4 regions of the Pararhizobium gei genome follow, and region 1 is predicted to be linked to each of the others. Evidence: predicted binding sites of a transcription regulator. Region 1 holds the regulator's gene; each other region holds the start of a gene.
The links. Region 1 encodes PhoB, which activates phosphate uptake and scavenging genes when phosphate is short. Its sites were predicted from a motif close to TGTCATNNANCTGTCAT; they were not measured.
Positions count from the first base shown of each region.

Region 2: PY308_RS12455 (UDP-2,3-diacylglucosamine diphosphatase) is a predicted target of PhoB. The motif match lies at 1,930-1,946, and genes of this name have one in related genera.
Region 3: PY308_RS19710 (alkaline phosphatase) is a predicted target of PhoB. The motif match lies at 4,976-4,992, and genes of this name have one in related genera.
Region 4: PY308_RS09130 (esterase-like activity of phytase family protein) is a predicted target of PhoB. The motif match lies at 3,146-3,162, and genes of this name have one in related genera.

Region 1 covers NZ_CP119409.1:794,664-802,110, forward strand. The annotation lists gene PY308_RS03725 (substrate-binding domain-containing protein) at 1-480, shown strand, start outside; gene pstC (phosphate ABC transporter permease subunit PstC) at 595-2,076, shown strand; gene pstA (phosphate ABC transporter permease PstA) at 2,073-3,395, shown strand; gene pstB (phosphate ABC transporter ATP-binding protein PstB) at 3,408-4,223, shown strand; gene phoU (phosphate signaling complex protein PhoU) at 4,274-4,984, shown strand; gene phoB (phosphate regulon transcriptional regulator PhoB) at 5,097-5,780, shown strand; gene PY308_RS03755 (LysE family translocator) at 5,810-6,442, opposite strand; gene PY308_RS03760 (GcrA family cell cycle regulator) at 6,583-7,116, opposite strand.
Region 2 covers NZ_CP119409.1:2,541,732-2,549,178, forward strand. The annotation lists gene PY308_RS12450 (MFS transporter) at 1-951, opposite strand, end outside; gene PY308_RS12455 (UDP-2,3-diacylglucosamine diphosphatase) at 1,043-1,876, opposite strand; gene PY308_RS12460 (NADP-dependent malic enzyme) at 2,077-4,389, shown strand; gene PY308_RS12465 (DUF2865 domain-containing protein) at 4,604-5,674, shown strand; gene PY308_RS12470 (SDR family oxidoreductase) at 5,720-6,541, opposite strand; gene PY308_RS12475 (phytanoyl-CoA dioxygenase family protein) at 6,616-7,447, opposite strand, start outside.
Region 3 covers NZ_CP119409.1:4,070,114-4,077,560, forward strand. The annotation lists gene PY308_RS19690 (phosphohexomutase domain-containing protein) at 1-588, shown strand, start outside; gene PY308_RS19695 (FtsX-like permease family protein) at 634-1,899, opposite strand; gene PY308_RS19700 (ABC transporter ATP-binding protein) at 1,896-2,582, opposite strand; gene PY308_RS19705 (hypothetical protein) at 2,583-3,071, opposite strand; gene PY308_RS19710 (alkaline phosphatase) at 3,151-4,917, opposite strand; gene PY308_RS19715 (acyl-CoA carboxylase subunit beta) at 5,273-6,805, opposite strand; gene PY308_RS19720 (SMP-30/gluconolactonase/LRE family protein) at 6,964-7,447, opposite strand, start outside.
Region 4 covers NZ_CP119409.1:1,880,247-1,887,693, reverse strand. The annotation lists gene PY308_RS09140 (metallophosphoesterase family protein) at 1-169, opposite strand, end outside; gene PY308_RS09135 (MarR family winged helix-turn-helix transcriptional regulator) at 355-822, shown strand; gene PY308_RS09130 (esterase-like activity of phytase family protein) at 905-3,097, opposite strand; gene hupB (DNA-binding protein HupB) at 3,284-3,556, opposite strand; gene lon (endopeptidase La) at 3,785-6,205, opposite strand; gene clpX (ATP-dependent Clp protease ATP-binding subunit ClpX) at 6,637-7,447, opposite strand, start outside.

The DNA of each region.
Region 1 (7,447 bases):
ATGGCGCATGGCTGCAAGGATGCCGGTGCAACTGACGCTATCAAGGGTCTCGTTGCAGACGAAAAGGAAGCTGCCAAGAAATGCGTCGCTGTTCGCAAGGATGGCCTGGCTGTTGATATCGACGGTGACTACACCGAGACGCTCGCCCGCATCGGTTCCAACAAGAACGGCATCGGCGTGTTTGGCCTGGCGTTTTTTGAAAACAACGCCGACAAGCTGAAGGTTGCAACCGTCAACGGTATCGTTCCTTCGACTGAAACGATCGCTTCCGGTGAATATCCGGTTTCGCGCCCGCTGTTCTTCTATGTCAAGAAGGCGCATCTCGGCGTTATCCCCGGCCTCAAGGAATATGTAGAATTCTTCCTTGACGACCAGATGGTCGGCCCTGACGGCCCGCTGGCAGCCTATGGTCTCGTCTCCGCTCCGGATGCCGAGCGCGAAGCTGACCGCAAGGCTTTCACCGACGGCAAGATGCTCTAATCAACTGAGCGATACCCGGCACGGCAGATTTGCCGTGCCGGACTCACGAGTTCGGATTTGCCGGCTTTCAACGATTGGCAAGACCACGCGTTAGAGAGGCTGGGGGACATATCGATGAACACTTCCCTTATTCTATTGATTATCGTGCTTGTTGGCCTGGGGGCCTATTTCGCCGGCCGGGCGCGCGCCATGGCCAGCGCGAATGGCAAGCTCTCTGTTTTGCATTCCCTTCCTGGCTACCATGGCGTCTACGTCGCCATCTGGGCCATTCTTCCCGCCGCCGTCGTGCTGGCCGCCTGGCTCATCATCAGCCCATTTGTCGTTGAGAGCTCAGTCCGTGCTTCGCTTCCCGACGATGTCCGCAGCCAAGGCGGCGCGACCACGGAACTGATGCTTGGCCAGGTCATGTCGGTTGCCAACGGTTTGAGGCTGTTGAGCGCCGATGAGCTTGCTGCCGTCACCAGCGGGGGAAACCTGCGTGAAGCCTTGGCGGCAAAAGGTGTTCCGCTCGCCGGCGACGGCGCGGGCTACATGATTGAAGCCGCGCAAAAATACAATGCGCTTAAAGACGGCAGTCGCTGGGCGATGAGCGCGGTGACGCTGCTGATCGCGATCGCCGGCGCTTTCTTCGCAATGCGCGGTATCGCAGCCCCTTTCAGGGCGCGAAACCGCGTGGAGCGTGTCATGCTGGGTGCGCTGCTGATTGCTTCCTCAATCGCCATCCTGACGACGGTTGGCATCGTAGGCTCGATGCTGTCGGAGGCCCTGCGCTTCTTCAATTCGGTCTCCCCGTCCAGCTTCTTTTTCGGTACGGTCTGGGACCCGCGGTTCGCAGCTGCCGGCGCGGCTGCAACGGAAGGCCAGTTCGGTCTGCTGCCGCTTCTGGCCGGCACGCTGTACATCGCCTTCGTCGCCATGCTCTTTGCCGTGCCGATTGGTTTGTTCGCTGCCATCTACATGGCGGAATATGCCAGGCCAGCGGTCCGCGGCATTGCCAAGCCGCTGCTCGAAATTCTGGCGGGTATCCCGACCATCGTCTACGGCTTTTTCGCTCTGGTTACGGTCGGCCCCTTCCTGCGCGATATATCGGCCCAGCTCAACGGGCTCGTCACTGGCAACTACGTCAACTTCATTCAGGCCCAGAGCGTTCTCACTGCGGGCCTTGTGATGGGCATCATGCTCATCCCATTCGTGTCGTCGCTGTCCGATGATATCATCACGCAGGTGCCCGGCTCGCTGCGCGATGGTTCGCTCGGCCTTGGTGCGACACGGTCCGAAACCATCAAGCGCGTTATTCTGCCGGCCGCTCTTCCCGGCATCGTCGGCGCGCTTCTCCTGACGGCCTCGCGTGCCGTCGGTGAAACCATGATCGTGGTGCTCGCCGCCGGCGTTGCCGCGCGCATGCAGCTTAATCCTTTCGAGGCGATGACGACGGTGACCGTAAAGATCGTCAACCAGCTGACGGGCGACCTCGAGTTTAACTCGCCCCAGACGCTGGTGGCTTTCGCGCTCGGCATCACCCTGTTCGCCATCACGCTCTGCCTCAACATCTATGCACTCTACATCGTGCGCAAATATCGGGAACAGTACGAATGACCGACATCACATCCCCCGTACAGTCCACATTTACGCGCCCAATACAGGCAAGACGAGACATCGGCATCAAACGGCGTTACGCGTCAGAACGCCGGTTCAGGGCATACGGCGTCGCAGCCATCCTGATCGGCCTGTTCTTCCTCTTCCTGCTTCTCTGGACCGTCGTCTCCAAGGGCTATACCGCCTTTCTGCAAACCTCGATCACGTTGCCGATAGAGTTTTCCGAGCAGATCATCGATCCGAAGAATGAGCGTGGCGCAAACCCCGCCAAGCTGATGACGGCTAACTATCCGCTCCTGGTGCGCGATGCGCTCGTGAAGGCATTGAACATCGATCCGAGCAATCGTGCGCTGGTCAAGCAGGCGACCGACATGGTTTCGGCGAGTGCCCGCACCCAGTTGCGCGACATCGTCGTCGCAAATCCGGCCGTGATCGGCACGACGGTCGATGTGTCGCTGCTCGCGGAAGGCAATATCGACAGCGCCAACAAAGGCCAGATCGATCTGACGGTTGCCGAAGCCAACCGCAAGGTGAAAGACCAGCAGATCGCCTGGATGAAGACGCTCACCGAAACGGGCGCCATGGCCAAGCAGTTCAACACAGGCCTGTTCACCTATGGCGCATCCAGCCGGCCTGAGGCTGCGGGTATTGGCGTCGCCGCGCTTGGTTCGCTCTACATGATGCTGATCGTTCTGGCGCTTGCCCTGCCGATCGGCGTCGCGGCCTCCATTTATCTGGAAGAGTTTGCGCCGAAGAACCGCCTGACGGATCTGATCGAGGTCAATATCAACAACCTCGCCGCCGTGCCGTCGATCGTCTATGGTCTTCTCGGTCTGTCGATCTTCATCAACTTCGCCGGCATGCCGCGCTCGGCGGCTCTTGTCGGCGGCCTGGTGCTGACACTGATGACGCTTCCGACGATCATCATTGCAACCCGCGCTGCGCTGAAGGCAGTGCCACCGTCGATCCGGGCAGCGGCTCTCGGGCTTGGCGCCTCGAAGATGCAGACCATCTTCCATCACGTCCTGCCGCTCGCCATGCCCGGCGTGCTCACCGGCACGATCATCGGTCTGGCGCATGCGCTCGGCGAAACCGCGCCGCTGCTCCTGATCGGCATGGTCGCCTTCGTAGTCGATTATCCAGGCTCTCCGATGGAGCCGTCCACCGCGCTGCCGGTGCAGATCTATATGTGGGCGAACGAAGCCGAACGTGCATTTGTCGAACGGACCTCGGGTGCGATCATGGTTCTCCTGATCTTCCTCGTCGTCATGAACCTTGGAGCAATCCTGTTGCGGCGTCGCTTTGAGCGTCGCTGGTAGTGAGGTAGAAACATGAACATGATGTCAGAAGCAGCAGTTGAAAAGGCGCTGGACCAGAAGATGAGTAACGTTCCCTACAAAATGACCGGGAAGGACGTTTCGGTCTATTACGGCGAAAAGCGTGCGCTGTTCGATGTGAACCTCAACGTCCGCGAAAACACCGTCACCGCCCTGATCGGCCCGTCCGGTTGCGGCAAGTCGACCTTCCTGCGTTGCTTGAACCGGATGAATGACACGATCGACAGCTGCCGGGTCACCGGCAAGATCATGCTCGATGACGGCGATATTTACGATCAGACCATCGACGTTGTCGAATTGCGCGCCCGCGTCGGGATGGTCTTCCAGAAGCCGAACCCGTTCCCGAAATCGATCTACGAAAACGTCACCTATGGTCCGAAGATCCACGGTCTCGCCCGCACCAAAGCCGAATTCGACCAGATCGTCGAAAGCAGCCTTCAGAAGGCCGGTCTCTGGAACGAGGTCAAGGATCGCCTGCATGAATCCGGCACCGGTCTGTCCGGTGGTCAGCAGCAGCGCCTGTGCATCGCGCGCGCCGTTGCCGTCAGCCCGGAGGTCATCCTGATGGATGAGCCATGCTCCGCGCTCGATCCGATCGCGACCGCCAAGGTCGAGGAACTGATCCACGAACTGCGGGCCAACTACACGATCGTCATCGTCACCCACTCGATGCAGCAGGCTGCGCGCGTTTCCCAGCGGACCGCCATGTTCCATCTGGGCAACCTCGTCGAAGAAAATGATACCGACAAGATGTTCACCAATCCGGATGACCAGCGCACCCAGGATTACATCATGGGCCGCTTCGGCTGATGCCTGAGCCCCGCACCTCATCTGGATTGTGAACGCAAGGAACACCAACCATGTCTACGCATATTGTTTCCGTCTATGACGACGACCTGAAATACCTTACGCGCCGCATTTCCGAAATGGGCGGGCTTGCCGAGCAGATGGTCGCCGAATCGGTTCGCGCATTGGTGAATGCCGATCTTTCGCTGGCTCAGAAAGTCATCTCGGATGATGTCATTCTCGATGAGGCCGAGCGGCAGATCGGCGACAAGGCAATCGTCACCATCGCCAAGCGCCAGCCGATGGCAGCCGACCTCAGGGAAATCATGGGATCCATCCGGATCGCGGCCGATCTCGAGCGTGTCGGCGATCTGGGAAAGAACAACGCCAAGCGCGTCATTGCCGTAGCAAATGCAAGCCTGCCGCGCCAGCTTTCACGCGGGCTCGAGCATCTTGCCGAACTTGCGCTGATGCAGCTCAAGGAAGTGCTCGACGTCTATGCGTCGCGCTCTCCGGAAAAGGCCAACGGCATTCGCGAACGGGACAACGAGATCGATGCGATCTACACATCCCTGTTCCGTGAATTGCTTACCTATATGATGGAAGACCCGCGCAACATCACGCCGTGCACGCATTTGCTGTTTTGCGCAAAGAACATCGAACGCATCGGCGACCATGCGACCAACATCGCCGAGACAATCTTTTACATGGCGACCGGTGCGCAACCGGTTGGCGAGCGTCCAAAGGACGATACCGCCAATACGGTCGGCGCAATCGGCAACTGATCGAGCGCCGGTTAAAATGTAAGTAAGTTCCTACTTATGCGGCGCGGACGGCCAGGAGCCGTCCGCGTGACAGCCCTGCTGTGAGCGCCGGGCGTCAAGGAGTTGAGACCCCATGCTGCCGAGAATTGCCGTTGTCGAAGACGAAGAAGCGTTGAGCGTTCTCCTGCGATACAATCTTGAGGCCGAAGGCTTCGAGGTTGATACCATCAATCGAGGCGACGAAGCCGAAATCCGCCTGCAGGAGCGCTTGCCGGATCTTCTCATCCTGGACTGGATGCTTCCGGGCGTGTCCGGCATAGAATTGTGCCGCAGATTGCGACAGCGTTCCGAAACCGAGCGTCTGCCGATCATCATGTTGACCGCGCGCGGAGAAGAAAGCGAGCGGGTCCGGGGCCTGGCGACAGGTGCCGACGATTATGTGGTCAAGCCGTTTTCGACGCCGGAACTCATGGCCCGCGTCAAGGCGATGCTCCGCCGGGCCAAGCCCGAGGTTCTCTCGACGCTGCTGAAATGCGGCGACATCGAGCTCGACCGCGAAACCCATCGCGTCCACCGCAAGACCCGCGAAGTCCGGCTGGGACCGACGGAGTTTCGCCTGCTCGAGTTCCTCATGTCCTCTCCTGGCCGGGTCTTTTCGCGATCCCAGTTGCTGGACGGCGTCTGGGGACACGATATCTATGTCGACGAGCGCACCGTGGATGTCCATGTCGGACGTCTGCGAAAGGCGCTGAATTTCTCCAACATGCAGGATGTCATCCGAACGGTGCGCGGCGCAGGCTATTCCCTGGAAAGCTGATCGCAAATGGTCACCGCGGTCCGCACGTGTCAGCCTCGCTGAAGCGCGAGATGGGCACCGAGACCGACAAGAATGCCGCCGCCAAGCTTTTGTACAAGCCGCTGCACCCCGTTCGATCTGCGAAGACGGCGTGTCAGGGCGCCGGCCATAAGCACGCAGACGATGTCTGCCGATGAAAACATCAGGTTGACGATCGTCCCCAGAACGAGGAATTGCGCCCAGGCCGGCAGCGTCGCGGATGCATCCACGAACTGCGGCAGGAAAGCGACGAAAAATATCGCGGTCTTCGGGTTGAGGACTTCGACCGTTATGCTCTCGATGAAAGCGCGGCGTCCGGACTTAGGCCCTATCGCGGGCAGCGCCGTTTCCCCCTCGGTTTTTCTCCTGAACAACGAGATACCGAGCCAGATCAGGTAAGCGGCGCCGGCCAGTTTGACCACCATGTAAAGCATGGGGACGGCATGAAACAGCACCGACAGCCCTGTGGCAGCCGCCACCACATGAACATAGCAGCCCAAGTGGATGCCGAGCGACGCCAGCATCCCGCCACGGCGGCCATGCGCCATGGTTTGGGCCGCCGCATACAACATTGCCGGACCGGGAATATACGCGAAGATCGCCGTCGTGACGAAAAAGGTGAGCAACAGTTCGGTGGACGGCATCTTGGGTCTCCGGCTGACGCAGCCTTTCTACAGATCATTCCCGCGATACCATAGTTTTCAAACTGTGCCTGAGGCAACCAGAAACGAAAAAGTCCTGCAGAGGTCATCGGCAGGACTGATATCGGCTCAAATTGTTCTTTTCACCGTGTCCGGCGACGTTCCGCCGATGGCTGATAGGCGAGCTTGGCATGGAAGGTGCAGTAGGGCGACGTGTCCGGGGAATCGTTGCCGCAAAAATGAAACTCGTCCTTCATCGGATCGCCGATCGGCCATTTGCAGGTTCGATCGGTCAACTGCGTCAGGACCAGGCGGCGCGACATGGGAAGCACGACATTGCCCGCCGGAGCTTCCTTATACTGTTCGACAGTTTCGATTTCGGCGTCCTGCGCCATGACGGCGGCGTCTTCCTGACGTGTCATCGGTCGGGCGGCTGGACGCGTTGAGGTGGTGTATGCCTGGGGACGGGGAGCGATGACTGGCGCCGGGCGCTTAGTGCGTGTGGCGGTCGTTGTGCTGCCGCCTGCCTTTGCGCGGCCGGGCAGGCATAGGCGGTGCACTTTGCCGATCACCGCATTGCGACTGACGCCGCCGAGCTGTGCAGCGATCTGGCTTGCGCTCAATCCTTCAGACCATAACTTCTTCAGTCTTTCGACCCGCTCGTCAGTCCAGTTCATGGTCATCTCTCCATTCACAGCGTTGGTGATGGCCGAATCCTCCACCGAGCTCCGGACAGACTCCGAAGCTGAAACGCGATAACACTTTTGGTGACTAGGTCCGCCGCATGCGTTCTAGTAATTAAATATTAAGGTAGAGCCCGTGGGACTCCCTGACAAGAGTCCCGCGAATCCGACCGAATCGATTTTCAGGTTTTCCCCAACTTGCTTGATATGCGTGGCCTTTTTGCAAGCACCAAGTTTGGAAAAAAACCTGTAACCGCACGGCCGTCCTCGCGTCCGAAAAGCTTGCATTTGTTGACATTGCATTGCGGAATGAAGATAGTGGCGC
Region 2 (7,447 bases), 1.7 Mb from region 1:
ATAGGTAAAGGCGTGAAAACACTGGAGCGCGAAATAACCCCAGAAGCCGATATCCATCGGGAAAATGACCCAGCGGACGACGGCAAGCCAGCAGCCGGTGAAGATCATCGTCCACAGGCTGAAGCGCCGGATGATCATCCGGGCGCAAAAGAACATTGCGACTTCGGCAGCGACGCCGGCGCTCCAGAGAAGCCCGATCTCGGTGCCGCTGAAGCCGATATGCTGCCAGTAGATAGCCGAGAAGGCGAACAGCATCGCATGACTGCCGTTGATCAGCGTCACGCCAACCAGGAGCAGTTGCAGATCGGGTTTTCTGAGTGCTTTCGGCGGCGCCTCGGTCAGGGTCGTCAGTGTCGAGGGACGGCGCGGGCGCCCGACGCGCGGGGCGAGAAAGGTGAGCAGGATCATCAGCGCGAAGCCGCCCGCCATGGCCGGCAGCACCATCCCGCCGCCATAGATGCCGATCAAGGCGCCGCCCAGCATCGTCGCACCGATGAAGGCGATCGATCCCCACAGGCGCATCATCGCGTAATCGAAACCCCAGCGCCGCACACCGGTCAGCGCGATCGCCTCGACGATCGGCACATAGGGCGAGTAAACCGCGCCCTGCAGCGCATAGATGATGAGCACGCACCAGAAACTGGGGGAAACGAACAGCGCAAGCGCCGTGAAAAACGAGAGAACCGCCGACCAGATCAGCACTTCCGCGCGCTCGCCGATCCTGTCCGCAAGGACGCCGACCAGCGGAGCGGTCACCACGCGCACGAACATCGGCACGGACAGGATGATGCCGATTTCCAGATCGTTCAACGACAGCGTACTCAGCCACACCGGAAAATACGGCATTGCAAAGCCATTGACGATCAACGGCGCACAGAAAAGCAGGGCAATGCGCGGCACGAAATAAGCCGGCGCATCCTCGCGATAGGAAGGCGGAGACGCGGGAATCATGAAGGGACCTATGAACGAAGCCCGACGATTACCACGACGACTTGAAGCCGCACCATAAGCGAGATTTCACGACAGCCCGGAAGGCGGATTTTTAAGCAGCCTGTTGCGAAAGTGCCCGTGCCAGCAAAGTGTCGATGGCAACGCCCTCGTCGGGCGCGGCGGCGACACCGCTCAACTGCCGCCAGGTGATCAATTCCATGCGCCCGTCGTGGTGCTCGACCACAGCCGTGCAGCTTTCCACCCAGTCGCCCGTATTGATGTAGCGAACCCCGTCGATATCCTCGATCACTGCGTGATGAATATGGCCGCAGATCACCCCGTCGGCGTTTTCTTTACGCGCCTCTTCGGCGACGACGCGCTGGAACTCGCCGATGAAGTTGACGGCATGCTTGACCTGCAGCTTAGCCCAGGCCGAAAACGACCAATAGGGCATGCCGAGCCGCCGGCGGATCGCCGACAGGCCGATATTGATGACGATCGCTGTGTCATAGGCCCAGTCGCCGAGATAGGCGAGCAGGCGCGCATTGCGCACCACCACGTCGAACTCGTCGCCGTGCAGGACGAGATATCGCAAGCCATCGGCGCTCTCGTGAATATAGCGCTGCGCAACCTCTATGCCGCCGAAATGAACGCCGGGAAAATCCCTCAGGAATTCGTCGTGATTGCCGGGAATGTAGATGATTCGGGTTCCCTTGCGCGCTTTGCGCAACAGTTTCTGGACGACGTCGTTGCAGGATTGCGGCCAGTACCAGCTGCGCTTTAGGCGCCAGCCATCGACAATGTCGCCCACCAGCACGATGGTCTCGGCGTCGGTGACGCGCAGGAAATCGAGGAGATAGTCCGTCTTTGCAGCTTTCGATCCCAGATGAACGTCTGATATGAAGATTGTCCTGAAGCGGCTGACGGCTTGATCTTTCTCGGTCATGTTGCCTCACGGGTCTGTCGGGCTTGTTTCGATCCTGTCAAAATCAGACTCTTGTTTCAGGAGAATGACAGCCGGCGCGCGCGCGCCGCCATGCTTTGCGCCGGACAGGACTGCAACCGCTCGCGAACCGACCGTTCGAAACTATACGCCACGAAATTTTCGTGCAAAAAGAGCCGCCACGACAAGCGAGGAACACGATCATGAGCAGTGGCGACAAAACCAGGAACCCCACGGTTCCCGCAAGCGGCGATCTGGACGAGCAAGCCCTGTTCTTTCATCGCTATCCGCGCCCCGGCAAGCTCGAGATCCAGCCGACCAAGCCGCTGGGGAACCAGCGCGACCTGGCGCTCGCCTACTCGCCGGGCGTGGCGGCACCCTGCCTCGCCATTCGCGACGATCCGTCGAAAGCTGCCGATTACACGGCCCGCGCCAATCTGGTTGCCGTCATATCCAACGGAACGGCGGTTCTCGGCCTTGGCAATATCGGTCCGCTCGCCTCGAAGCCGGTGATGGAGGGCAAGGCCGTCCTGTTCAAGAAATTCGCCGGCATCGATGTTTTCGACATCGAGATCGATGCGCCCGAGGTCGACCAGATGGTCAATGTCGTTTCGGCGCTCGAGCCGACCTTCGGCGGCATCAATCTGGAAGACATCAAGGCGCCGGAATGTTTCGAGGTCGAGCGCCGTCTTCGCGAAAAGATGGATATTCCCGTCTTCCACGACGATCAGCACGGAACGGCGATCATCGTCGCGGCGGCCGTCCTGAACGGTCTGGAGCTAGCCGGCAAGGATATCGCCAAGGCGAAGATCGTCGCATCCGGCGCGGGTGCTGCGGCGCTTGCCTGCCTCAACCTGCTCGTCACACTTGGTGCGCGGCGCGAAAACATCTGGGTGCACGACCTCGAAGGCCTCGTCTATATCGGCCGCGAAGTGCTGATGGACGAGTGGAAGTCGGTTTATGCCCAGGACAGCGACAACCGCGTTCTCGCCGACAGCATTGCCGGTGCCGACGTGTTCCTTGGCCTGTCCGCTGCCGGCGTGCTGAAGCCCGAGCTTCTCGTGCAGATGGCGGAAAAACCGCTGATCATGGCGCTCGCCAATCCGAACCCGGAGATCATGCCGGAGCTTGCCCGCGCTGCCCGCCCGGACGCGATGATCTGTACCGGCCGCTCCGACTTTCCCAACCAGGTCAACAATGTCCTGTGTTTCCCCTATATCTTTCGCGGCGCGCTGGACTGCGGTGCCCGCACGATCAACGAGGAGATGAAGATGGCCGCGGTGCGCGCCATCGCGGCGCTCGCCCGCGAAGAACCGTCGGACGTCGCCGCCCGCGCCTATTCCGGCGAAACCCCCGTCTTCGGCCCGGACTACCTCATCCCCTCGCCCTTCGACCAGCGGCTGATCCTGCGCATCGCGCCGGCCGTGGCGAAGGCTGCGGCCGAAAGCGGCGTCGCCAACCGGCCGATCGCTGATTTCGACGCCTATCTGGATCAGCTCAACCGCTTTGTCTTCCGCTCCGGCTTCATCATGAAGCCGATCTTCGTCGCCGCCAAGAATGCGCAAAAAAACCGCGTGATCTTTTCCGAAGGCGAGGACGAGCGCGTTCTCCGCGCCGCCCAGGTGCTTCTCGAGGAAGGCACTGCCCGTCCCATCCTGATCGGTCGCCCGCAGATCATCGAGACGCGCCTCAAGCGTTATGGGTTGCGCATCCGTCCCGATGTCGATTTCGAAGTCGTCAACCCCGAAGGAGACCCCCGCTATCGCGGTTACGTCGATGAATATTTCGCGCTGGTCGGCCGCCTCGGAGTCATTCCGGAAGCCGCACGAACCATCGTCAGAACCAACCAGACGGTGATTGGCGCGCTTGCCGTTCGCCGCGGCGACGCCGACGCCCTGATCTGCGGTGTCGAAGGCCGCTACAGCGCCCATCTGCGCGCGGTCTCCCAGATCATCGGCAAACGCGACGGCGTTCTCGACTTCTCCGCACTCAGCCTTCTGATCTCCCAGCGCGGCGCGACGTTCCTCACCGATACCTACGTGACCTTCAACCCGACGGCCGAGGAAATTGCCCAGAATACCGTGATGGCTGCACAGGAAATCCGCCGTTTCGGCATAACGCCGCGCGCAGCACTTGTGTCGCATTCGAATTTCGGATCACGGGACTCAGAGAGCGCCTTCAAGATGCGCCGGGCCATACAGTTGGTGCGGGAACTGGCGCCGGATCTGGAGGCGGACGGCGAAATGCATGGCGATTCCGCCATATCCGAAATCCTGCGCAAGCGGGTCATGCCAGACAGCACGCTGCACGGCGAGGCGAACCTGCTTGTCTTCCCCAATCTTGACGCCGCCAATATCACGCTGGGCGTCGTCAAGACCATGACGGACAGCCTTCATGTCGGCCCGATTCTGCTTGGCACGGCGTTGCCCGCTCACATCCTGTCGCCGTCGGTGACCTCGCGCGGTGTCGTCAACATGGCGGCCCTTGCCGTCGTCGAAGCCTCCTACCCGGCTTGATTTCTTCCGGGCGGTCCCTGTGGCTGCCCGGTCTGTTCCAGCCACCGGTGCCGGCGTTGCGGCACTTCCGCCACGCACAAAAATTATCCGGCTCTCGCGTTAACGCTGAAAGCCGAAGCGCATTGTGCGGGCATGGATTGGCGCTATGATGAACTCGGGTGGACATGCAGCGCAACCCTGCTTGCTCCGTCCGGTTTTCGATAGGCGAGAGAATATGATGATCCGTTCGCTTCGCGCGGCGGTGCTGATGGCGCCGCTTGTCATGGTCATGACGACCGCAGCCGACGCTTCGACGGTATGTGAGCGGCTGAACGCGCAACTGTCCAATTTGCCCCGGACGATTGGCTGGAATACCAGTCTCAGGGACTATTCCGGTGCGATTTTCCGCCAGAACCTCGACATCCGCAAAGCGCGCAGCGAGCGCCGCAGCCTCGGCTGCAGTTCCGGCAGCGTGATTATCGTCAATGGCTACAACGAGGAAGCCTGCGCTGCCATTGAAGGCAGCATCGCCCGCATGGAGGCGGAACTCGACGATCTGAAGGCCCGTCGCGAAGAGGTCGCCACAGGCGGCGAAACCGACATGGTCCGCCGGCGCATTCTGGCGGCGCTCGAAACCCACGGCTGCGCCGACGAACAGGACCAGTTGTTAAGCGCAGCGGCAGAACAGCCGGAAACCCACCGCAATATCATCGAAGATTTGCCGCCGATCGGCGAGGATCGGCCGATATTGCGCGGCAGCAGCGACATTGTCGATTTCAGCCTCGATGGCGAAGCCTATGACGGAAATCTTCGGACCATGTGCGTGCGCACCTGCGACGGCGCTTTTTTCCCCATTTCATCGAACGCCTCGCCTGCGGACTTCCAGCGCGATGCCGAGGCCTGCCAGCGGCGCTGCCCCGGCACCGAGACGGCGCTTTATTACCATGTGCTGGAAACCGAAGAAGCCGACCAGATGATCTCTGCTGCAACAGGCGAACCCTATGCCGACTTGCCGACCGCCTTCATCTACAAGACCCGTGATGTGAGCCGACCCGGCCAATGCGGCTGCGCGCCGGTCAAGCCTGTTGTCGCCAACCAGAGCACACCGTCGCAGAAGAGCATCGTGCAGATCAGGACGCGCCAGCCGGACAAGAAGCAGGTTCAGCCGATCATTGCCGAGCGCCCCTACGACCCCGCCAACAGCAAGGTCAGGGTCGTCGGCCCGAGCTTCCTTCCAGCCCAGGAATCGGCCATAGACCTCAGGCATCCCACCGGGCCGGGCTACCAGCAATTGCAAACCAACTGAACTTGAGGCTTGCCCCGGCCGTTTCGTCCGGCAATGTCGGGACGCTCAGAGAGCGGCAACCGGATGCGGTGACCCGTCATAGGCGCCCCAGATCGACTGGTCGAAACAGATCATCGATCCCGTCATCAGCCCAGATTCGGTTGAGGAAAGATAGGCACAGGCGCGCGCCACCTCGGCAGGATCGACCAGCCGCCCGAAGGGCTGGCCCGCCGCCGCCGCCTCCAGCCAGTCGGAGGGGGCGCCGTGAAATTCGCGCTGGATGCGGTCCTCGCCTTCCGACGCCATCCAGCCGATGTTGAGGCCGTTCACCCGGATGCGATTGCGCAGAACCGCATAGGCGGTGTTTTTGGTCAGGGTCTCCAGCGCACCCTTCGAGGCGCAATAGGCGGCGATGAACGGCTGGCCGGCCATGGCCGACATCGAGCCAATATTGACGATCGTGCCCTCCGTTTTCTCCCGGCGCATGAGTTTGATCACCTCCTGCATCAGGAAAAACGGGGCGCGCACGTTGATGGCGAACATCCGGTCGAAAAGGGCCGGCGTCGTGTCGAGGATCGTGCCGCGATCGGTGATCGCCGCCGCATTGACCAGCGCGTCGACGCGCCCGAAGGCCTGATCGCATGCAGCCACGACCTTGCTCGCGTCTTCGACATCCGAGAGATCGGCCGGGACATAGATGACCCTGGTTCCGGTCGCGTTGCCGATCTCCGCTGCCTTGGCCTCGCCCTTGACCGCGTTACGGCCGCAAATGACGATGCCTGCCGCACCGCGCTCGGCAAACAAAGCGGCGATGGTTGCGCCCAGACCTTGCGTCCCGCCTGTGACGATCGCGATCTTGCCATCGAGCCGACCATGGTCCGTGCTCATTGTATCCTCCCTGTCCTTTTGTTTGCGCCATAGCGTCCGGCGCCACGCAGGCGGCCATTGGCCGCCTCGTCCGTTCAACTCAGCTTTTTGTCGGCTTGCTCCGCCAGCGCCTGTTCGAAGGCATCCGCCGCCCACCCGCCGTCGAGCGCCTCCCGCATCAATTGTGCCTGCGTCTTCGGTGCGAGCCCGCCGATGGGTGGATCTCGATCGAGATTGGTGGGGAAGGAATACCCTTCCGCACAGGCTGCAATGGCATTCTGCGCCTCCCACACCGTCAGTCGTTCGTCAGCCAGCATGGTCTTTATAGCGGGATAGAGCACCGTGCTCATGCGCCCGCGATTGACCGTCTCCATGGCGCGGCCAAAGGCCGACGACACCTGCAGCAGGTTTGCCACCCGCTTGATATTCGCCGACCGGTTCGTGCCGGCGGCATGGAAGAGTGCCGGATTGAAGAAGACCAGATCGCCCTTTGACAGCGGCAACTGCACATGGTTGCGGTCGAAATAGTCGGAAAATTCCGGCCGCTTCAACGCGAGATAGCCGGGAACATAGGTCTGGCTATAGGGCAGGAACAGCGTGGGTCCGGTTTCGATCGGCATATCGCAATGGGCGACCGCCCCCTGCAGCGTCAGCACGGGCGACAGCCGGTGCACATGGGCCGGAAACCGTTCGATGATCGCTGGCGACTGGAAGCCGAGATGATAATCGCGGTGCGCCGATTGCGCCGCCCCGCCCGGATTGACCCGGTTCACCTGCGCCGTCATCTGGTAGCTCGGTCCAAGCCAGGCTTCGCTGGCAAGCGAGATAAGGCCGTTGCCGAAATAGGCGGCAAAATTTTCCGGATCTTTCAAGCAATGCTTTTCCAGCGAGTTCCAGATCCGGTCGTTCGCACCGGGCTTGGCAAAA
Region 3 (7,447 bases), 1.1 Mb from region 1:
CCGATCACGTCCAATTCGGGCATAGAGGCTTCCGGCAATGGCCACGTCATCCGGACGAGGGTCGGGTCACCCTACGTCATCGCCGGCATGCTGGAAGCGCAGAAAACCCACCATCGCATTGTCGGCTTCGAGGCGAATGGCGGAACGTTGACTGCCTCGCCTTTCAAGCTCGCATCCGGAGACCTCGAGGCTTTGCCGACACGGGACGCCTTCCTCCCCATTCTTGCGGTTCTGGGCACGGTGGCAACCTCGGGCCTGTCTCTTGCGGGCCTGACGCGGGCACTTGGTCTTCCCGCGACTGCGGCGGACCGGCTTGAAAATTTCGCTACGGACAGAAGTGCCGCCATCATGGCGTGGCTGCGGGCGGACCGAACCAATCTCGAGCAGTTTGTCGCTCCTTTGGGCCAGCCCATAGACGTCAACGAACTGGACGGGCTTCGCATCACCCTGCACAATGGCCGGATCATTCATTTCAGGCCATCAGGCAACGCGCCGGAAATGCGCTGCTATGTCGAAGCCGACAGTGCCGATGCGGCAGCGGAGATGCTTCAAGCAGGTCTTCGGCTCCTACGGGAATTCGCCGCATGACATGATCCGCGGCGTAACGGTCCGGCGCAATGGGGCTGCAACGTCTCAACTCCTAAGTGCCGCCGCCGGGGGCTGCCTGTAGGCGATGAAGGCTGGAAGGGCGGCCAGGATTGCAGCCGAGGCGAGAAGCAATGCCGCAAAGACGATGTCCTGCATCTCAAAGGCAACCGGGAGGGTAACGCCGCTGTCGCTTGACATCACATTGGCAATCGCAACCGAACCGGCAAAGCCGATGAGGAAGCCCAGCCCGACGCCGAGGGCGATCAGAATGAACAGTTCCAGCCAGACGATCGCGAACAAGGCGGTACGCGGAGCGCCAAAAGCCCGCAAAGCGCCGATCTGCCGCCTTCGCTGCCCGACATGAATGACCGTTACCAGAAGCAGCGCGGCTGCGATCAGAACCTGCGTGCTGACCGCAACGGCAAACAACACGAGCTTTGCATCGCCCAGCGTGCCGTAAAGCCGGGTCAGAACCTCTCCGGGGAAAACGGCAAGCGTCGGGCCGGCGCGGTAGTCCTGCCGGAGACGATAGGCGTCTGCGATCGTTCTCGGCTTGACGAGAATCGCAGGCAGGCCCGGCATGTGATCCGTCCAGGTCTCCTTAAGGGGTGCATCCGGGCTGGCAACGCCGTCATGGTCGTGATTGTCATGATCGTCGGCATCGAAGGATGGGGCGATGCCGCCCTCGGCCTCCTCGTGGTGGTCTTCACCCATGCCATGAATGTGCCAGACAGCCTGTATCGGAACGAGGATCGCCTTGTCCCAGGCAGTGCCGGTCGGCAGGAGACGGCCGGACACGGTGTAGGCAAGTTCCGTATGGGTTTTGCCGCCCTCTTCAGCCGTTCCGTGCATCGGCTTGATTATTGTACCGAGCGGCATGGCAACCATCGCTCCGATCACCGCCTCACCTTCGCGGGCAAAAACACGGCCTTCCTGCAGCCCTGCCGAAATATTCGAGACGAGCGTCGTTGTCGTCCCCACGACAGGATAGCCGGCAAAGGAATCGCCAAAACCGATCGGTGCTGCCCAGGCAACCCGCGGATCGGTGCTAAGCTTTGCAAGGACGGAACCCTCCATGAGCGGCAGCGGCGACGCCTGAAGAAAGACGGAGGACAGGACAAGCTGTGTCTCGCTACCGGCGGCGCCGATCACAAGATCGAACTTGTCGGCGGCCCGCGCGCTGCCCAGCCGCAAGGCTCTTTCCTGCAGGGTGACGGCGACGCCGAGCGCCACGGACAGAGCGACGAGAAGAACGACGACACAAGAGCCGCCCCAATGGCGGCGCAGGTCGGCAAGAATGAACCCGATCACGCGGCAAGCTCCATGACGGTGTCGCTGACCACACGGCCGGAATCAAGGACGATGCGCCGGTCGAGGCGAGCGGTCAGCCGGGCATCATGCGAGACGACGATCAGCGTGCTTTTCTCTGCTTCCGCCAGTTCGATCAGCAGATCGCCGACCGCATGGCCGCTGCCAGCGTCGAGGCTGGCTGTCGGCTCGTCCGCGACGATCACGCCGGGTCTGCGGACAAGGGCCCGGGCAACGGCGACGCGCTGCATCTCGCCGCGCGACATGGTCTCAATGCGCTGATCGGGACGGTTCAGCCCGGTTTTCCGCAGCAGCAATCGAGCCCGCTCGATGACATCAGCGCTGATATCCCGGGAAAGCCGAGCCGGAAGAAGCACATTGTCGAGCGCCGAAAGGCCCGGAAAAAGATGAAAATCCTGCATGACAAGGCCGATATTGATCGCCCGCCACCGGTCACGACGGCTTTCGGACAGGACCGCTATATCCGTGCCGCCCCATTCGACCCGTCCACTCGTGCAGCGCTCAAGCCCGGTGATGATGTTGACCAACGTACTCTTGCCCGAGCCTGAGGCCCCGTTGACAGCGATACGGCTGCCTGCCGCGATGTCCAAAAACGCGATGTCCAGCACAGGAGCCGAAAGACCGGGAAAGGACATCGAAACTGCTTCAAGCCTAAGCGCGAGCATCTAGGCAGTCCAGTAGCGGGCATCACGCAGACGCAGCCTGCTGACGAAGCCGGTTTCCGGGTCCGTCCAGCTGCCCATTTCCAGAGTTCCGGAAACATCGATGCGCGTCCCCGGCTGAACGAAGGTCTGCTTTTCGTCGAGATAGATCACGACGATATTGTCCGGCCAGTCGGAATCCGACGAGCAGAACGGGCAGATCGACATCGGGATTTCCGTCAGGACGAAGAAATTGGCTTCTGCCTTGAGAGGTGGCGCCATGAAGCCGCTCATGGTGACGGATTGCCCCGTCAAGTCTTTCACCTTCTGCGAAAATTCCAGCCCGAGTACGCTGATCTTGCCGTAGAGATCGTCAAAGCCGATTTCCGCATTTGCCGCAAGCGTTTGGCGTGAAGCGCCAGCCGATAGCGGCACCAGCACCAAGGCTGTGAGGAAATGACGCCTGCACAGAGAAAGCCTTGGATGATTTGCAGATGGCCGAGTGTTCGACATAGCACCTATCCTTGCAGAGGAAAGAAACGCAAAATTCCGGGCGGTGCAGACCGCCCGGAACGACATTCAAATCGGCAGATTACTTGCCGGCGACCTTGGTCGGTGCGCCAAGGGCAAATGCATCGGCAAGAACGCGATAAACATCGCTTTCTTCCATATAGCCCTTGAATTCTTCCGAGCCAGGACCGGTTGCCTGCAGCACGACGTCGTCGACGGCGTGAACGGCACTGTCGGAGGTGCGCGGAAGATTGCCCTCGCGCAGCACGGCGCCCGGAATATCCTTATAGGCCGGATTGGCGATATATTCCTTCTTTTCGTTCTGGATCGACGGCTCGAACGGTCCGTCCATCTTCGGGCGGAACGTTTCGTAGTAATCCGGGTAGTTGTTGGAGAAGACAGCCAGACGCTTGCTCACATCGACCTTGTCGGGGAACCCGTCGCCATCCTTGTCTTCATAGTTCGGGAAGCCGGCCTCTGCATAAACGCCCACCTTTTCCCGCATTTCCGTACCCGGCTTGCTGTCGTCGATCGTGCCGATGATGGAAACGCCATGCGCATGGTCGCCGGTGACGACGATCAGCGTGTCGGGGTTCTTTTCGGCAAATTCGCGGGCCAGACCAACGACCTGGTCGAATTCGATTGTGTCATACAGCGCACGATCCCAGTCCATCGGATGCGACATCTTGTCGACCGAAGCCGCTTCCACCATCAGGAAGAAACCTTCCGGGTTCTTGGACAGCTCGCTAAGGGCTGCCTTAGTCATGTCCACGAGGCCCGGCTGGTTCGGAAACTTGTCGACGGTGCCTTTTTTCAGGAATTTGCGGTCAAGGAGCGTGTCCATGTTGCCGGTGTGGAACAGGCCGAGAAGTTTGCCGGTGTTGTTGCCGGCAGCGGAGTCCAGTTCGGTCTTGTCGGTCGCCAGCGCGTAGCCCGCATCCTTGAACAGCTGGATGTAATCCTTGTCGTCCTTGCGCTTCGAGCCCGGCGTCGCCTGCGGCAGGAAGTAAGCGGAACCGCCGCCGAGGATGACATCCGGCTGAACGTCGAGGAACATGCCGACGATATCGGCCTTGTCGGCGCGCTTGCGGGTATGGGAGACGACGGCGGCTGGCGTCGCGTCTTCGATTTCCGCCGTCGAAACGACGCCGATGGATTTCGTCGAGGTACGGCGCACAGCTTCGGCAATGGTCTCGACCCTGGGGTCGTCAAGGCTGGAAGGCGTGCGATCGGCATAGACGCCGAGCGCATTGACCGCCGCCTTGTGGCCGGTCATGTAGGCCGACATGGTGTTGGCGCTGTCCGTTGCGATCGCGTCCGTGGCGGATGTGCCGATGAAGGCCATGCGGTCAAGATCGTCCATGTTCAGGCGGCCATTGGCCTTGCCTTCGGTCATGCCCTTGGACATCAGACGCGCGCCGGTGCGGTGCGCCACCGACAAGCCATCGGCAAGAAGGAAGATGACGTTCTTCGCCTTCGGCGCTTCGGCTGTGCCGTAGACATCCCAGGTTACGGATTTGGTCTCGGTGCCCGAGGTAACGTCCACTTTATAGGCGCCCGGCTTGGAAAGCTTCAGTGCGCGCAGAACAAGCGCTGACCCCAGGCTTTTGTCTTCCTTGCCTTTTTCATCGGCAACGAATTCGGCATCCGACCCGAACAGGGTCTTGTAGTCTTCGCCGTTGACGGTGACCTTTACATCTTCCGGCTTCACGACGCCGTTCAGCTCGACCTTGAAATCGAAGGGCGAACCGGCGAGGATCGTTGCCCTGTCCAGCGGATAGACGGTGGTGGCATGGGCGGCGCCCGTAAGAATGGTCGTGGCGGCGAGTGCCGCAAGAAGAAGACGCATGTAAAACCTCGCTTTTGACATCGTGCGTTGGCGGATGTGGCTGCAATATCGTCTGTCCGTGACGGCTGCATGACGCCGTAGTTTTCCAACCGTTCTCATTTCAGCCACCGCAGGCAGATGCCAGACCAAGCAATTCAACGAAACGCCGGTTTTGAACAGAGGCAGCATCGGGCTCGACAGCGTGAAGCCGCCTGAAAGAGCCTGCCCGATAAGCACGGCCTCTTCTGCCGCGCACGCATGCAGCGCATCACGGTCGCAACAGAACAGACGGGGGTGCTGGCGATGCCCGATTTCCTTGCCGTTCAAATAATGAGACAGGCAATTTCACCGCGATTTTTGATCGGAAAATCCCGCCTTACAACGGTATCGTATCGTGCTTGCGCCACAGTTGCTCTTTGCGCTTGCCCTTAAGCGAGGCAAACGCTCGCGCAATCCTGCGACGGGATGAGTGCGGCATGATCACTTCATCGATAAAACCGCGTTCGGCGGCGATGAAGGGGGTGGCGAAGCGTTCCTCGTATTCCTTTGTGCGTCCTGCGATCTTTTGTGCATCGCCCAGTTCGGAGCGGTACAGGATTTCGGTGGCGCCCTTGGCGCCCATGACGGCGATTTCGGCGGTTGGCCAGGCATAATTGATGTCCGCCCCGATATGCTTCGAGGCCATCACGTCATAGGCGCCGCCATAGGCTTTTCGCGTGATCAGCGTCACCATCGGCACGGTTGCCTGTGAATAGGCAAACAGCAGCTTGGCACCGTGCTTGATGACACCGCCATATTCCTGCGCGACACCGGGCAGGAAGCCGGGAACATCGACCAGCGTCAGGATGGGAATCGAAAAGGCATCGCAGAAGCGAACGAAACGGGCAGCCTTTCGCGAGCTGTCAATATCCAGGCAGCCAGCCAGAACCATAGGCTGGTTGGCGACGACGCCGACCGTCTGTCCTTCGAGCCGCATGAAGCCGGTGATGATGTTTTTCGCAAAGGCTTCCTGCAGTTCGAAGAAATCGCCCTCGTCGGCGACCGCGTGGATGAGTTCCTTCATATCATAGGGTTTGGTGGAACTGCCCGGGATCAGCGTGTCGAGCCGCATCTCGATGCGGGCCGGATCGTCATGGAACGGTCGTACTGGCGGCTTCTCACGGTTGTTGGCCGGCAGGAAATCGAACAGCAAGCGCACATGCTCCAGCGTTTCGATATCGTTCTCGTAAGATCCATCGGCGACGGAGGATTTTTTCGTGTGCGTGCACGCACCGCCCAGTTCTTCGGCCGTGACGATCTCGTTGGTGACCGTCTTGACCACATCCGGGCCGGTGACGAACATGTAGGAACTGTCGCGCACCATGAAGATGAAGTCGGTCATGGCAGGCGAATAGACAGCGCCGCCGGCGCAGGGACCCATGATGACCGAAATCTGCGGAATGACGCCCGACGCCTCGGCATTGCGGCGGAAGACCTCGGCATAGCCGGCAAGCGAGGAAACGCCTTCCTGGATGCGGGCACCTCCGGAATCGTTCAACCCGATCACCGGCGCGCCGTTTCGCATGGCCATATCCATGACCTTGCAGATTTTCTGGGCATGGGTTTCCGACAGCGAACCGCCGAGAACCGTGAAATCCTGGGAGAAGACGTAAACCTGCCGGCCGTTGATCGTGCCCCAGCCCGTGACGACACCGTCGCCTGCGACCTTCTGTTCAGCCATACCGAAATCCACCGCACGGTGGGTGACGTACATGTCGTATTCCTCGAACGAATCTTCGTCCAGAAGAACCTCGAGCCGCTCCCGCGCCGTCAGCTTGCCCTTGGCATGCTGCGCGTCGATGCGCTTTTTCCCGCCGCCGAGCCTTGCCTCGGTTCGCCGCGCCTCAAGCTGCTCTAAAACGACCCGCATTTTTCCTCCTCGAAGACTGCGCATGGCAATCCTGTAGCCAATGCCAGAAGTTCACAAAAGCGTTGGCCGTGCAAGGACGGGTACATCATAAAATAGTAGTGGAGAACTTGAATTGTGCCCGGCAACAGCCGACGGGCGGCCCCTTTAATCCGCCTTCATCAGCGCGGCCATGTTGCGCCTGATGTCGTGAGATAGATGGCATAAAGCGACTGTGTGGCCGTGATGAACAGACGGTTGCGGCGCTGGCCGCCAAACGTAAGATTGGCGACCGTCTGCGGCACCTTGATCTTGCCGATCAGGGTGCCGTCAGGCGCAAAGCAGTGCACTCCATCGGCAGCGCTAGACCAGAGATTGCCGCTCACATCGACGCGCAGTCCATCCGGAATACCATTATCGATCGTGCAGAAAGCCCTTCCGCCCGACAGCGACCCGTTGGGGCCGATGTCAAAAAGCCGAATATGGCGAGCCGCGGTTTCGTCGTGGCTGGCACCGCTGTCGGCGACATAGAGCTTGGTTTCGTCCGGTGAAAAGGCCAGGCCGTTCGGCTGCAGAAAATCGCTGACCACAGCGGCGAGATCGCCGGTGGAGGGATCCAGCCGGTAGACATTGCGGGTCGGCTGTTCCGGATTTGCCTGATACCCT
Region 4 (7,447 bases), 1.1 Mb from region 1:
CAATCAGCAGCGCATCGACATTTTCGGACAGGCAGAGATCGACAATCCGCGACAGCGCCGTGCGCGTCGCGCCTCGAACCAGTTCGGCCAGATCGGCGTTCTTCAAGGCGAGACTGCGCAAGGGGGAATCGAGGTGAAGGTCGGCAGTATGAACGAAGCGGAAAGGCATGGGCCGAACATGGCCTCTCTTTGACATCCGCGTCAATGCCGCTCGACGGCGGAAGTGCCGCCTCATCAGCGTTTTCCCGCATGGAAAGTTCAGCTCGGCGCACCGGTATGGCCAATCGGCGACTTTTGTCAATCGGCTCGCCCCAGGCATTTGACATGGCCCCTCATTATATACATATGAGATTCATGAAGCAGCCCTGCGAAGTCTCCGACAAGCTTTTCGAGCTTTACCACCGCGTCCACCGGCTCATCAACGAGACGATGACGGAGGAAGGCGTATCTCTGGCACGCAGCAAGTTTCTCTGTTTTCTCAGCAAGCTCGGCCCCTGCCGCTCGACGGACATCGCCGACGCGCTGAATTTCGCGCCACGCACCGTCACGGAAGCGATCGACGGTCTGGAGCGCGACAAGCTGGTTCTGCGCAGGCCGGATCCCGTCGATCGCCGGGCAAAGATCGTGTCCATCACGGATGTCGGGCGCGTAGTTCTGGAGGCTGCAGAACACCCCCGCAAGCAATTGATCGACGAAATTTTTTCGGTTCTGGATGACGAGCAGCTCGACCAGCTTCAGGATATCGCCAGTCGCCTCGTCGCCAAGGTCGATGATATCCGGTTGCGCAGAGACAGCGCCGGCGAAAAGATTGCCGCCGAGTAACACGTGCTTCATCCCTTAAAAGTTCATGGAAAAGGCCGGAGCATCATGCCCCGGCCTTTTCCGTTACCGGCACAGCGCAAAATTACATCGCGTTCATCGTACCGATCTGGAAGAACAGCGTTTCCCCGGAGGAATCATCGACACCGTCATTGTCGGTGACGACATAGCCGGTGCCGGCGGCATCGACCGCAAAGCCTTCAACCTTGTCAACCACGAAGCCGCCAAACGACGTCAGGTCGGGGATCAGGTCGCGGACCTCTTCCTTTTTGACGACAGGCAGGTCGCCGCCAAGCTTGGCGGACTTCAGATCAGCCAGTGCCACGCGATAGATCTTCTTTAGCTTTGCAGCCTTGCCGATCAGATTGTCTCGCTCGATGACATAGGCATAATCGCCGTAAACGGTGATTTCCGACAGGCCGACCCAGCCGCTCTCCGTCTTTTCGAGCGGATAGCGCACGGCGCCCCACTCTTTCGACGAGGGCTTGTAGGAAACGAGCTTCACGAAGCCCTTTTCATCATCGCCCCATTCGCGCTGAACGGCCATCCACAGCACCTGCTCATCGCCTTCGCCAATGCTGGTTATTCCTTCGAAACCGAAACGCTTCTCGCCGGCACGCAGCTCGGCGGGAATGGCAACTTCCTTCTGGATCTCGCCCTTGCCGTTCACCTGCACGATGGCATGGCTGTAAAGCTTGTCGGCGTCACCTTCTGAGGCGAGCCAGAAACCGCCATCGCCATCCGGCGTCAGGCCTTCGATATCGAGCTTCTGGGCAGGCGCGCCATTGCGCGTGACGCGCAGGGCGTCGGTGATCCTGACTGGCTTCGCCGTCGCATCGATCGTGAAGATCGTCGGCTGCGACGCATAGACCGAATCGTTGACCGCATAGAGAATGCCCGGCTTGTCCTTGACCGCTGCGAGACCCGACAGTGCGCCAAAGCCGATCAGTTCGCCGTCCTTTTCGGTGGAAACGATCTGCGGATAGGCCGCTTCGCCTTCCGCACGCTCATAAATCATGACATGCGAACGGGCGCCGCCATCTTCGACCAGATCGGCTTCGTTGGCCGTGGCAAACAGATTGCGACCGGGAATGGCCACGGCGCCTTCCGGTGAAATGCCCGAGGGCAGGATCTGCAGCAGTTGCGGTTCCGCGCCTGTATCCTTGTAGACGCCGACGACCGAGGCACGCTCGGCCATCACGAAGAACAGGTTATCGTCGCCGAACCTGGCGGCTTCCAGGCCTTCCGGCTCGACGCCCTTCTTGTTGCGCTTGTCCGGATAGTGTCCGATCCTGGCAATCTCGCGCTCGAAGCTTGCGCCGCTTTCGTACTGTACCTTGCCTGTCTTGTCGAAGATGGTGAAGCCGCGGGAGCCGCCCTTCCAGTCGCCTTCGTTGGCAACGACGAGGCGGTTATCGTCCAGCCACTTGACGGCGTCAGGCTCGCGGGCGACGTCTTTCATCTCGCCGGTAAACTTGAGGGCGCCGTCTTTTTTGGTGTCAACGCCTTCAAGATCGACGCTGCCGGCCGAAAAGTGAGTTTTCACGGTGCCCGTCTTGGCGTCGATGATGACGATGTAGTTGTTTTCCTGAAGCGTCAGAGCGACCTCGTCCTGACCGTTGAAGGCGACGAATTCCGGCTCCGGATCGTCGCCAGCGACATCGGCAAGACCGGTGAGGACAACATGCTTGAGCGAACCGCAGTCGATAACGCCATCCTTGAGAGACAGAAGAACGAGGTCGCCCGCAGGCATCTGGGGAATGTCCCCGTCATTGACCTCCTCGTCGCGCTCGTTTTCGATGGCGATCGCGGCGATCGTCTTGTCCTTGTTGAGCGCAATCGAATCCGGCTGACCGCCAAGATCGCAGGTCGTGTCGATGGTCTTCGCAGCAAGATCGACCTGAGCGACGATACCCGAGGGCTTGACGAAACTTTCGCGGGTGTTGACGGCGACAAGCGCCTTGCCACCGGCAATCGTTACCGATGTCGGCTCACCCTGAAAGCTGACGGAACCGCCAGCCCTGGGGACTTTCGCGTCGGTGATGTCGATGAAGCCGATCGCCTTGTTGGGGCTATCGGAATAGACGAGGGTGTTGCCGTCTTCGCTGGCGGTGATGATCTCCGCCGATGTAACGGTCGATTTGCCGGCTGTGGCCGGCAGATTGTCCGCAACCGCGAAGGAGGCGATACGGTTGAAAACAGGCTCTGCGCCGGCGGTTGTGGCCGTCGATGCAGCAAGCAGCGCCGCGAGCGTTGCGGTCAATGAAAAGGTCTTCACGGGAATCCTCCGGGGAAAATGAATACGGAGGCGTTGTGGTCCTGCAGTGTAACAGCCGCGTGACAGCCACTGCGTCGAGAGCGCGAAGCCAAACTGCGGAACAAAAAAAGAGGCCCAGAAAACCGGGCCTCGATTGCACGTCCATAAAGCGCCGGCATTGCGGCTAGCGTTGATGGGCCGCGATCTTTAGTTGACAGCGTCCTTCAAACCCTTGCCCGCAGAGAACTTCGGCACATTGCGCGCCGGAATGTCGACTTCGGCGCCGGTGGAAGGATTACGGCCCTTCGAGGCTTCGCGGTGGCTGACGGAGAAATTGCCGAAGCCCACGAGGCGCACATCGCCGCCGTTCTTCAATTCGCTCTGGATCACTTCGAAAATGGCATCAACTGCAGTCGATGCCTCTTTGTTGGTGATGTTGGCCTTTTCAGCAACGGCTGATACGAGCTCATTCTTGTTCATGTTTCCACCCTTTCATATTGGTTTGAAACGACTCAAATCTTCAAGCCGGGGGCAACATAGACGCCACCTCCGCCTTGACCAACCCAATTGCGCCGAATGCCATGGAATGCAAGGCTTTGCGGGTCATTTTTCAAAAAAAAGACCGGCAACACTGCCGGTCTTCCACTGTTTATCTTTCACACCGCCCGTTATGCCGGCGATGCTACCGATTGACGTGCACGTCAAAGCCTAGTGCGCGATCGACGTTCCCGTGTCGTCAACCGCATCGACCGCAGCAACCGGAACCTTATGCTTGGACGGATCCCATTCGATGGCGACGGGAACGCGCGTCAGGGCATGGCTCAGGACCTCGCCAATATGCGAAACCGGAATGATCTCCATATTGTTCTTCACGTTGTCCGGAATATCCGCCAGATCCTTGGCGTTTTCTTCCGGGATGAGCACCTTCTTGATGCCGCCGCGAAGCGCCGCGAGCAGCTTTTCCTTGAGACCGCCGATCGGCAGCACGCGGCCACGCAGAGTGATTTCACCCGTCATTGCCACATTCCTGTCGACCGGGATTCCGGTCATGATCGAGACGATCGCTGTCGCCATGGCGACACCGGCCGAAGGACCGTCCTTGGGCGTCGCACCTTCCGGCACGTGCACATGGATGTCGCTCGTGTCGAACAGCGGCGGCTCGATGCCGAAGTCGATCGCCCGCGAACGGACGTAAGACGCAGCCGCGGAAATCGATTCCTTCATCACGTCACGCAGATTGCCGGTCACCGTCATCTTGCCCTTGCCAGGCATCATGACACCTTCGATCGTCAGCAGTTCGCCGCCGACTTCCGTCCAGGCAAGGCCCGTAACAACACCGACCTGGTCGGTGCGTTCCGCTTCGCCGTGGCGGTAGCGTGGAACACCGAGATAGTCGTTGATGTTCTCAGCGGTGACTTCGACCTTGTCGGTGCGACCTTTCAGGATTTCGGTCACGGCCTTGCGGGCAACCTTCATCAGTTCTCGCTCAAGGCTACGCACACCAGCTTCGCGGGTGTAAGTCTGGATGATGGTCGACAAAGCACCGTCGGTGATCGAGAACTCCTTCGGCTGCAGCGCGTGGTCGGCGATCGCCTTCGGCAGCAGATGCCGCTTGGCGATCTCCAGCTTTTCTTCCTCCGTGTATCCCGCAATCCGGATCACTTCCATGCGGTCCATCAGCGGCGCCGGGATATTCAGCGTATTCGCCGTGGTGATGAACATCACGTTCGAGAGGTCGTATTCGACCTCCAGATAGTGGTCCATGAAGGTCGAGTTCTGTTCCGGATCCAGCACCTCCAAGAGAGCCGAGGACGGATCGCCACGGAAATCCTGGCCCATCTTGTCGATCTCGTCGAGCAGGAAGAGCGGATTGGACTTCTTTGCCTTCTTCATCGACTGGATGACCTTGCCGGGCATCGAACCGATATAGGTGCGGCGGTGACCACGGATTTCGGCTTCGTCGCGAACGCCGCCAAGCGCCATGCGGATATATTCGCGGCCGGTCGCCTTGGCGATCGATTTGGCAAGCGAGGTCTTGCCGACGCCCGGAGGACCGACGAGGCACAGGATCGGGCCCTTGATCTTCTGCGAGCGCGCCTGAACCGCCAGATACTCGATGATCCGCTCCTTGACCTTGTCGAGGCCAAAGTGATCGAGTTCGAGAACCTGTTCCGCGTGGTGAAGATCAGTCTTGACCTTGGACTTCTTCGACCAGGGAATGCCAAGCAGCCAATCCAGATAGTTGCGAACGACGGTGGCTTCCGCCGACATCGGGCTCATCTGGCGCAGCTTCTTGACTTCCGCGTCAGCCTTTTCACGGGCTTCCTTGGAAAGCTTGGTTTTGGCGATGCGATCTTCAAGTTCGGCCATCTCGTCGCGGCCTTCCTCACCATCGCCGAGTTCCTTCTGGATCGCCTTCATCTGTTCGTTGAGGTAGTACTCGCGCTGGGTCTTTTCCATCTGGCGCTTGACGCGCGACCGGATGCGCTTTTCGACCTGGAGAACGGAGATTTCGCCTTCCATAAAGCCGAGCGCCTTTTCAAGGCGCAACTTGACGCTGGTCGTTTCCAGCATTTCCTGCTTTTCAACGATCTTGATGGAGAGATGCGACGCAACGGTATCGGCCAGCTTCGAATAGTCCTCGATCTGGCTGGCAGCACCGACGACCTCAGGCGAAATCTTCTTGTTGAGCTTCACATAGCTCTCGAATTCGGAAACCACCGAGCGGCTCAACGCCTCGATCTCGACAGGATCTTCCTCCGGCTCTGCAAGGGCATGGGCCATGGCCTCGTAGAAATCGCTACGCGGCGTATAGCCGTCGATTTCGGCGCGTGAACGGCCTTCGACCAGAACCTTCACTGTCCCGTCCGGCAATTTCAGGAGCTGAAGCACATTGGCGATCGTCCCGATCTGGTAGATCGCGGATGGATCGGGATCGTCATCACTTGCATTGATCTGGGTCGCAAGCATGATCTGCTTGTCGGTCCCCATGACCTCTTCAAGCGCGCGGATCGATTTTTCACGGCCGACGAACAGCGGCACGATCATATGCGGGAACACCACGATGTCGCGCAGCGGCAACACTGGGTATGTCGCGCTCTCGATCGCCGGAGACGTTTTATTCGTCATGTCATTTCCTTTCCGTCCCGTTGCCGGGCGCGTTACCCGAAGCGTTCAAGGGCGCTTCCGGCCATCATTTCTTCCACTGTCAGGTGGAGTGCGTAACGTCTGTTTTCAACCCTTTGCCGACGATAGACATGCGAGCGTATCGGCATGCGCGCAGTAGACGCCCCCAGACTGTCGCGTACCTTGCGGCGGACGCGAAAACATTGCCGCTCCAACCGTGGAATCGTATTATAATCGCGTTGTTGGCTGCGTTTAGCAATCGCAGATTTCATGTCTTGATCCGGATTCCCCCGTGTCGCCTCGCGCAAGGGAAACATTCGTTTTCCGGCCGATCTTCGGACGCCTCAATGGCCTGGAAGGTGCACGAATCACAAGCTGCCTCATGAAAAAGGCCCGCACATGGCGGGCCCTCATTTGACTTATTGAAGAGGAGATCAAGCCGAAACGTTGGCTTTTTCTTCCGCACGTTCCGAATAGATATACAATGGGCGGGCGGACCCCTTGACCACCTCGTCCGAGATCACGACTTCGCGGACGCCCTCCAGCGTCGGCAGTTCGAACATGGTGTCGAGCAGAATCTTTTCCATGATCGAACGCAGGCCACGGGCACCGGTCTTGCGGATGATGGCGCGCTTTGCGATTTCGCGCAGCGCATCCTCGTGGAATGTCAACTCCACATCTTCCATCTCGAACAGGCGCTGGTACTGCTTGATCAGCGCGTTCTTCGGCTCCGACAGAATCTGGATCAGTGCCGGTTCGTCCAGATCCTCAAGCGTCGCCAGGACAGGCAGACGGCCGATGAATTCCGGGATGAGGCCGAACTTTACCAGATCTTCCGGCTCCAGTTCGCGCAGGACTTCGCCGACGCGGCGATCTTCCGGCGATTTTACCGAAGCACCAAAGCCAATCGAGGTCTTCTCGCCACGCGCCGAGATGATCTTGTCAAGACCGGCAAAGGCCCCGCCGCAGATGAACAGGATGTTGGTCGTATCGACCTGCAGGAATTCCTGCTGCGGGTGCTTGCGTCCGCCCTGCGGTGGCACCGATGCGACCGTGCCTTCCATGATCTTCAGCAGCGCCTGCTGCACCCCCTCGCCCGAAACGTCCCTGGTGATCGAAGGATTGTCGGACTTGCGCGAGATTTTATCGACTTCGTCAATATAGACGATGCCGCGTTGCGCCCGCTCGACATTGTAGTCGGCCGACTGAAGCAGCTTCAGGATGATGTTTTCGACGTCTTCACCG